DNA from 2 places in the Embleya sp. NPDC008237 genome. Region 2 is predicted to be linked to the other one. Evidence: predicted binding sites of a transcription regulator. Region 2 holds the regulator's gene; the other holds the start of a gene.

Region 1 (3,411 bases), on a different contig from region 2:
CGGTCCAGCAGCGGCTCGGGAATCGTCTCCAGGACGTTGGCCGTGGCCAGGAACACCACGTCGGACAGGTCGAGTTCGACCTCCAGGTAGTGGTCGCGGAAGGTGTGGTTCTGCGCCGGGTCGAGCACTTCGAGCAGGGCGGCGGTCGGGTCGCCCCGGTAGTCCGAGCCGACCTTGTCGATCTCGTCGAGCAGGACGACGGGGTTCATGCTGCCCGCCTCCTTGATCGCCCGGACGATCCGGCCGGGCAGCGCGCCGACGTAGGTGCGCCGGTGGCCGCGGATCTCGGCCTCGTCCCGCACACCGCCGAGCGCGACCCGGACGAACGAGCGACCCATCGCGCGGGCCACCGACTCGCCGAGCGAGGTCTTGCCGACCCCGGGCGGGCCGACCAGGGCCAGCACCGCGCCGGAACGGCGACCGCCGACCACACCGAGCCCGCGCTCCTCGCGGCGCTTGCGAACCGCCAGGTACTCGACGATGCGCTCCTTGACGTCGACCAGGCCGGAGTGGTCCGCGTCCAGGATCGCGCGCGCCTCGGCGATGTCGTACGCGTCCTCGCTGCGGTCGTTCCAGGGCATCTCCAGGACGGTGTCCAGCCAGGTGCGGATCCACCCGCCTTCGGGCGACGCGTCGGAGGCGTGCTCCAGCTTGTCGACCTCCTTGAGCGCGGCGGCCAGCACCTTCTCCGGCAGATTCGCCGCCTCGACCCGGGCCCGGTAGTCCTCCTCCTCGCTGTCCGGGGTGCCGTTGAGCTCGTTGAGCTCCTTGCGCACCGCGGCCAGCTGCTGCTTGAGCAGGAACTCGCGCTGCTGCTTGTCCATCCCCTCCTGGACGTCCTTGCGGATCGTCTCGGCCACGTCCAGCTCGGCGAGGTGGTCCCGGGTCCAGCCGACGACCTTGGTCAGCCGCTCCCGGACGTCGACGGTCTGGAGCACCTCGATCTTCTGCTGGAGCGTCAGGTAGGGGGCGTAGCCGGAGTTGTCCGCCAGGTCACTGGGGTCCTCCAGGGCCTGTACGTGGTCGACCACCTGCCACGCACCGCGCTTGCCCAGCACGGTGGTGACCAGGGCCTTGTACTCGCGGGCCAGCTCGTCGGTGTGCTCGTCCGTCTCGGCGTCCGCCACCCGGGTCGCCTCGACCCACAGCGCCGCGCCGGGCCCGGTGGTACCGCTGCCGATCCGCACCCGGCCCTCGCCGCGCACCACCACGACCGACTCACCCCCGGGCAGCCGCCCGACCTGCTCGATCACGCCGAGCGTGCCCACCGCCGGGTACTGACCGTCGTCGCGCGGAACAAGCAGCACCCGCGCCTTGCTCTCACTACGGATGCCGGGTCCACCGGACCGCCCCGCGGCGGCCCGCGCGGCATCCACGGCGGCACGGGTCTCCGCGTCATCGAGTTCGAGCGGGACCACCATGCCGGGGAGGACGACCACGTCGTCCAGCGGAAGAACCGGCAGGGTCAGGGTCCCGATGGTCTCGCTCATGTCATGCCCCTCAAGTAGCCACAGTCGAAAAAGTTGCGCTGCACTGACTCAAGAAACAAGAGCCCCTCTTTGTTCCCCCGTCCTCCCGAGTCCCTGTTCGCCGTGAGCGAAGTTGTTCGGGTGGCCGTGAAGGCCGCATGGGTCGGGTGACGCGTGCATCGGGCGGCGCATGGGTCAGGGTGGACCCGCGTTACCGAACGCGAACCGTTCCGCGGGCTCCGCCGCTTCGTCATCCCGGAGCGGCCGGCCGCGTGCAGCGGCCGGAGGACGCACGCGGCCGCAGCGCGCCGGCGCTCGGACCAGGTGCTCGACCGCCGGCGTGGGCCGGGCGTTGGGCGCAGTGGGTGAATTCGGCCCGTGGCTCTTACGTCACGGCCGGTGAGGCGGAAGAATCGGGCGACTTGATACGAGGGGGCGAATCCTGTCAGTGAGCGACGTCTTTCCCGAACGTGTCCTGCATGCAGGCTCGATCACACTCCGGCCGTTCAGCGCCGATGATGTCGAGGACAACCGAACCGCCTGCGCGGACGAGGTGGTCCAACGATGGATACCGCTGCCGCGGCCCTACACCGTCGAGGCATCCGTCGACTGGTGTACGAAAACGGCCCACACCCTGCGCGAGTCGGGCGACGGCATCCACTTCGCGATCTCCGACCCCGCCGACGGGCGGCTCCTCGGCGCCGTCGGGCTCAAGCGGACCGACTGGCACGAACTGGTCAGCGAGGTGGGCTATTGGATCGCCCCGTGGGCGCGCGGACGCGGGATCGCCGCCCAGGCCACCCGCGCACTCGGGCACTGGCTGCTGACCGAGCAGGGCTTCGAGCGCCTCGAACTCAAGGCCGCCGTGGGGAACATCCCCTCGCGCAAGACGGCGATCAAGGCCGGCCTCCATCGAGAGGGCATCCTGCGCAAGGCCGGCCGCCTGCACGCCGGCCGGGTCGACGTCGTGCTGTACTCGCTGATCCCGGCCGACCTGTAGGAAGGGCCGCCACCCCGGGCCGCCGATCGGCTTCGATCCCGCCTCTGCGGTGGGGCTGATCGACGGTTGTGGCGGTGGTGCGCAACTCGACGGTGGTGGGCGCGAATTGCCGTAAGAGCGGCCGTACGCCCGAAGCGGGCCGAAGGCCAAGGGCATGGCGGAAGGGTTGACGGCGGGATACCGCCAGACCCGGTGTGGTGCGGGTGGTTGTACTGGGACACACCCCGCGTCGGGGTCCCACCCACCCGCATCGCCGAAGGGAACGTCATGTCCGTCACCACCGGATCCGCCGAGCACACGACCGGTCGGACCGACCCGTCTTCTCAGGAGCAGACACCGAAACGGGAACGGGAACAGGGACAGGAGCAGGCACCCGAACAGGAATCCCGGCAGTACTGGCCGGCCGTCGTGTGTCTGTCGCTCGGGATCTTCGCGATCGTGACCAGCGAGATCCTGCCGATCGGGTTGTTGACGCCGATCGGGGGTGACTTCGGCGTCTCGGACGGGACGGCGGGATGGCTGATGACCGTGCCGGGCCTACTGGCGGCGATCTGCGCGCCGCTGGTGACCGTGTGCACCGGGCGGCTGGATCGGCGGACGATGTTGGTCGCGCTGATCGTGCTCCTGGCGGTGGCGAACTTCCTCGCGGCGGCTGCGCCCGCGTTCTGGGTGATGCTGGTGGCTCGGTCGCTGGTCGGGGTCACCATCGGCGGGTTCTGGTCGATCGGGGCGGGGTTGGCGCCTCGGTTGGTGCGCGCGAAGGTGGTGGGTACGGCGACCGCCGTGATCTTCGCGGCTGTGCCGGCCGGTTCGGTGTTGGGCCTGCCGGCCGGTACCCAACTGGGCGAACACATCGGCTGGCGCGCCTCGTTCGCGGTCATGGGCGTCATCGCGCTGGGCGTGTCGATCGCGCTGCTCGTACTGCTGCCGCCGCTGCCCGCG
Region 2 (3,411 bases):
ACCGAAGGGACCGGCTCGAACCACGGCGCCGTCCCGGGCGACGCCCAAGAGACAGAGCCGAAGCCGGAAACCGGGACCGCCGCCTCGGCGGCGGCCCCGGCCCCCGGGGCGGCCGAGGCCGCCGAGCTGCGCAACCAGCTCGGCGAGCGCACGGCCGACCTGCAGCGGCTCCAGGCCGAGTACGCGAACTACCGCAAGCGCGTCGAGCGGGACCGCAACGTGGCGGGCGAACTGGCCGCCATCAAGGTGCTGAGCGAACTGCTCCCGGTGCTCGACGACATCGGCCGGGCCCGTGACCACGGCGAACTGGCGGGCGGCTTCAAGTCGGTCGCCGAGTCGCTGGAGTCGATCGTGGCCAAGATGGGGCTGCAGAGCTTCGGTTCCAAGGGCGACCCGTTCGACCCCACGGTGCACGAGGCGTTGCTGCACTCGTACGCGACCGATGTCACCGAGCCCACGTGCGTGGAGATCCTGCAGCCCGGCTACCAGGTCGGCGAACGGATCATCCGCCCGGCGCGGGTGGCGGTCGCGGAGCCCACGGCGGACGCCGAAGGCGGTCCGGAGGAGTCGGGCGAAGCGGCCGGCAGCTGAACCGTCACCGGGAACCAGACGACGAGAAGCGGAGAGGAGGGACGCCGATGCGCGGGTGGAGTGAATCCGGAAACGGGCGCTCGGAGCACGAGGGCACCCCGACCCGATCGGCGAGGGGCGCATGAGTACGAAGGACTACCTGGAGAAGGACTACTACAAGGTGCTCGGCGTCCCCAAGGACGCCGGCACCGCCGAGATCAAGAAGGCCTACCGCAAGCTCGCCGTCGAGTTCCACCCGGACAAGAACAAGGGTGACACCAGGGCCGAGGAACGGTTCAAGGAGATCTCGGAAGCCTACGACGTGCTCGCCGACGAGAAGCGGCGCAAGGAGTACGACGAGGCGCGGACGCTGTTCGGCAGCGGGGGCGGCTTCCGCGGCCCCGGCGGCGGGCCGGGCGGCGCCGGCGGCTTCCCCTTCGACCTCGGCGACATCTTCGGCGGCCAGCAGCAGGGCGGTGCGGGCGGCACCGGCGGGCTGGGCGACATCTTCGGCGGCCTGTTCGGCGGCGGTCGCCAGACCGGACGCCAGCAGCCGCGGCGCGGCTCGGACGTGGAGTCCGAGGTCACCCTCGGCTTCGCGGACGCGGTCGACGGTGCGACCGTACCGATCCGACTGACCAGCTCCGAGGCGTGTCGGCACTGCAACGGCACGGGCGCGGCCGCGGGCACCACCCCGCGGATGTGTCCGACCTGCGCGGGCTCCGGCAACGTGAGTCGACCGCAGGGCGGCTTCGGCTTCTCCGAGCCGTGCCGCGACTGCAAGGGCCGCGGACTGCTGGTGGACGACCCGTGCATCGTGTGCAACGGCAGTGGCCGGGCCAAGAGTTCGCGCACGATGCAGGTGCGGATCCCGGCCGGGGTCCAGGACGGCCAGCGGATCCGGCTCAAGGGCAAGGGGGCTCCCGGCGAGCGCGGCGGCCCCTCCGGCGACCTCTACGTCGTGGTACATGTCAAGGCGCACGCCGTATTCGGTCGCAAGGGCGACAACCTCACCGTCACCGTGCCGGTCACCTTCCCGGAGGCCGCGCTCGGGGCGGAGGTCACCGTGCCCACCCTGGGCGGCGTCCCGGTCACGCTCAAGCTCCCCGCGGGCACGGGCAACGGCCGGACACTGCGCGTCCGCGGGCGTGGTGCGGCACGCAAGGACGGCACTCGGGGCGACCTCCTGGTCACCATCGAGGTGACGGTCCCGCAGCAGCTGAACGACAAGGCGCGCGAGGCGCTGGAGGCGTTCCGCGAGGCGACCGTCGCGCACGATCCCCGAGCCGATCTGTTGGACGCGGCGAAGGGGGCATGACATGCGACCGGGCGGCTTGGGCGGCGACGGCGGCATCGGCGGGCGGCGTGGCTACGAGATCGACGAGACCTCTCCGGTCTACGTGATCTCGGTGGCCGCACAACTGTCCGGCCTGCATCCGCAGACGCTGCGCCAATACGACCGACTCGGCCTGGTCTCGCCGGACCGCACGGCCGGTCGCGGGCGCCGCTATTCCGCCCGCGACATCGTGCAGTTGCGCGAGGTGCAGCGGCTCTCCCAGGAGGCCGGCATCAACCTCGCCGGGATCAAGCGCATCCTGGAGCTGGAGAACCAGGTGCTCGCGCTGCACATGCGCGTGGCCGAGTTGGAGCACGCGCTGCACGAGGCGACGGACGCGAGTGCCCGCCGCGAGGCGGCCGTTCACGCGTCCTACCGGCGCGACCTGGTCCCGGTCCGGCCGCAGGCGGGCACCGCGCTCGTGGTCTGGAAGCCCAGGCGCGGGCGTACCGACTGACCGACGGGCCGGTGGCACCGACCGGCCGGGGATACACCGGGGGCGTGGCTTCGGCCGCGCCCCTCGTTCGTGCGTGCGGCGGGCTGCGGCCCGCTCGCGAGCATTCCTTGATGCCGCTCGATACGCGTCAGTAGGGTCGCCGCATGAAGCCGAATCGTCGGGACGTCCTGAAGTACTCGGCCGCGAGTGCGGCACTGCTCGGAGCGGCGGCGTGCACCGACGCCAAGGACGAGCCGGACAAGAAGTCGAGCGATGCGCCCAAGTCCGGCGCCCCGACCGGGGGCGGCCCGGCAGGCACGGCCGGCACCACGCTGGAGCGCACCCTGGTGCTCGGCCCGCCCGGCGCGGGCGGCTACCGCAAGGTGGTCGCCGGTCCCGGCGAACCGCACCTGCTGCGCGCGGAGTTGGCCCCCGGTGCCGGACCCGGCATCAAGGCCGAGAGCCAACCGCTGGTCGCCTTCACCCAGTTGACGGACATACATATCCAGGACTCGCAGTCGACCGCGCGGGTGGACTTCCTGGATCGGCACAGCGACAAGGACCAGCCGTTCGCGAAGCTGCTGCCGTTCCAGTCGTCGCACCGCCCGCAGGAGGTGCTGACCGCACAGATCGCCGAGGCGATGGTGCGGTCGCTGAACCGGATCGGCAAGGGCCCGGCGCTCGGCCAACCGCTGGCCTTCACCATATGCACGGGCGACAACACCGACAACATCCAGTTCAACGAGCTGCGCTGGTACATCGACGTGCTGGACGGCGGCAAGAAGGTCACCCCGGACTCGGGCGACCGGAACAAGTACGAGGGCCCGATGGACGCGGTCGCGTACCACGAGCGCTACTGGCACCCGGACGGCACGCCGACCGGGCAGAAGGACGACGTGCCCCGGCGCGACTACGGCTTCCCCACCGTGCCGGGCCTGCTCGACGCCTGCCGGCGTCCGTTCGAGGCGACCGGCCTGAAGACCCCCTGGTACACCGCGTACGGCAACCACGACGGCCTGGTCCAGGGCAACCTGCCGGTCACCGAGTTGCTGGCCAAGGTCGCGGTCGG

The links. Region 2 encodes HspR, which represses chaperone genes until heat shock. Its sites were predicted from a motif close to TTGAGNNNNNNNNNCTCAA; they were not measured.
Region 1: lon (endopeptidase La) is a predicted target of HspR. The motif match lies at 1,524-1,542, and genes of this name have one in related genera.

What each region holds. Positions count from the first base shown of each region.
Region 1 covers NZ_JBIBGL010000007.1:309,420-312,830, reverse strand. Annotated here, with positions in the region: gene lon (endopeptidase La) at 1-1,490, opposite strand, end outside; gene ACFZBU_RS20315 (GNAT family N-acetyltransferase) at 1,918-2,469, shown strand; gene ACFZBU_RS20310 (MFS transporter) at 2,737-3,411, shown strand, end outside.
Region 2 covers NZ_JBIBGL010000025.1:101,718-105,128, forward strand. Annotated here, with positions in the region: gene dnaK (molecular chaperone DnaK) at 1-1, shown strand, start outside; gene grpE (nucleotide exchange factor GrpE) at 1-591, shown strand, start outside; gene dnaJ (molecular chaperone DnaJ) at 713-1,888, shown strand; gene ACFZBU_RS42880 (heat shock protein transcriptional repressor HspR) at 1,890-2,363, shown strand; gene ACFZBU_RS42885 (TIGR03767 family metallophosphoesterase) at 2,507-3,411, shown strand, end outside.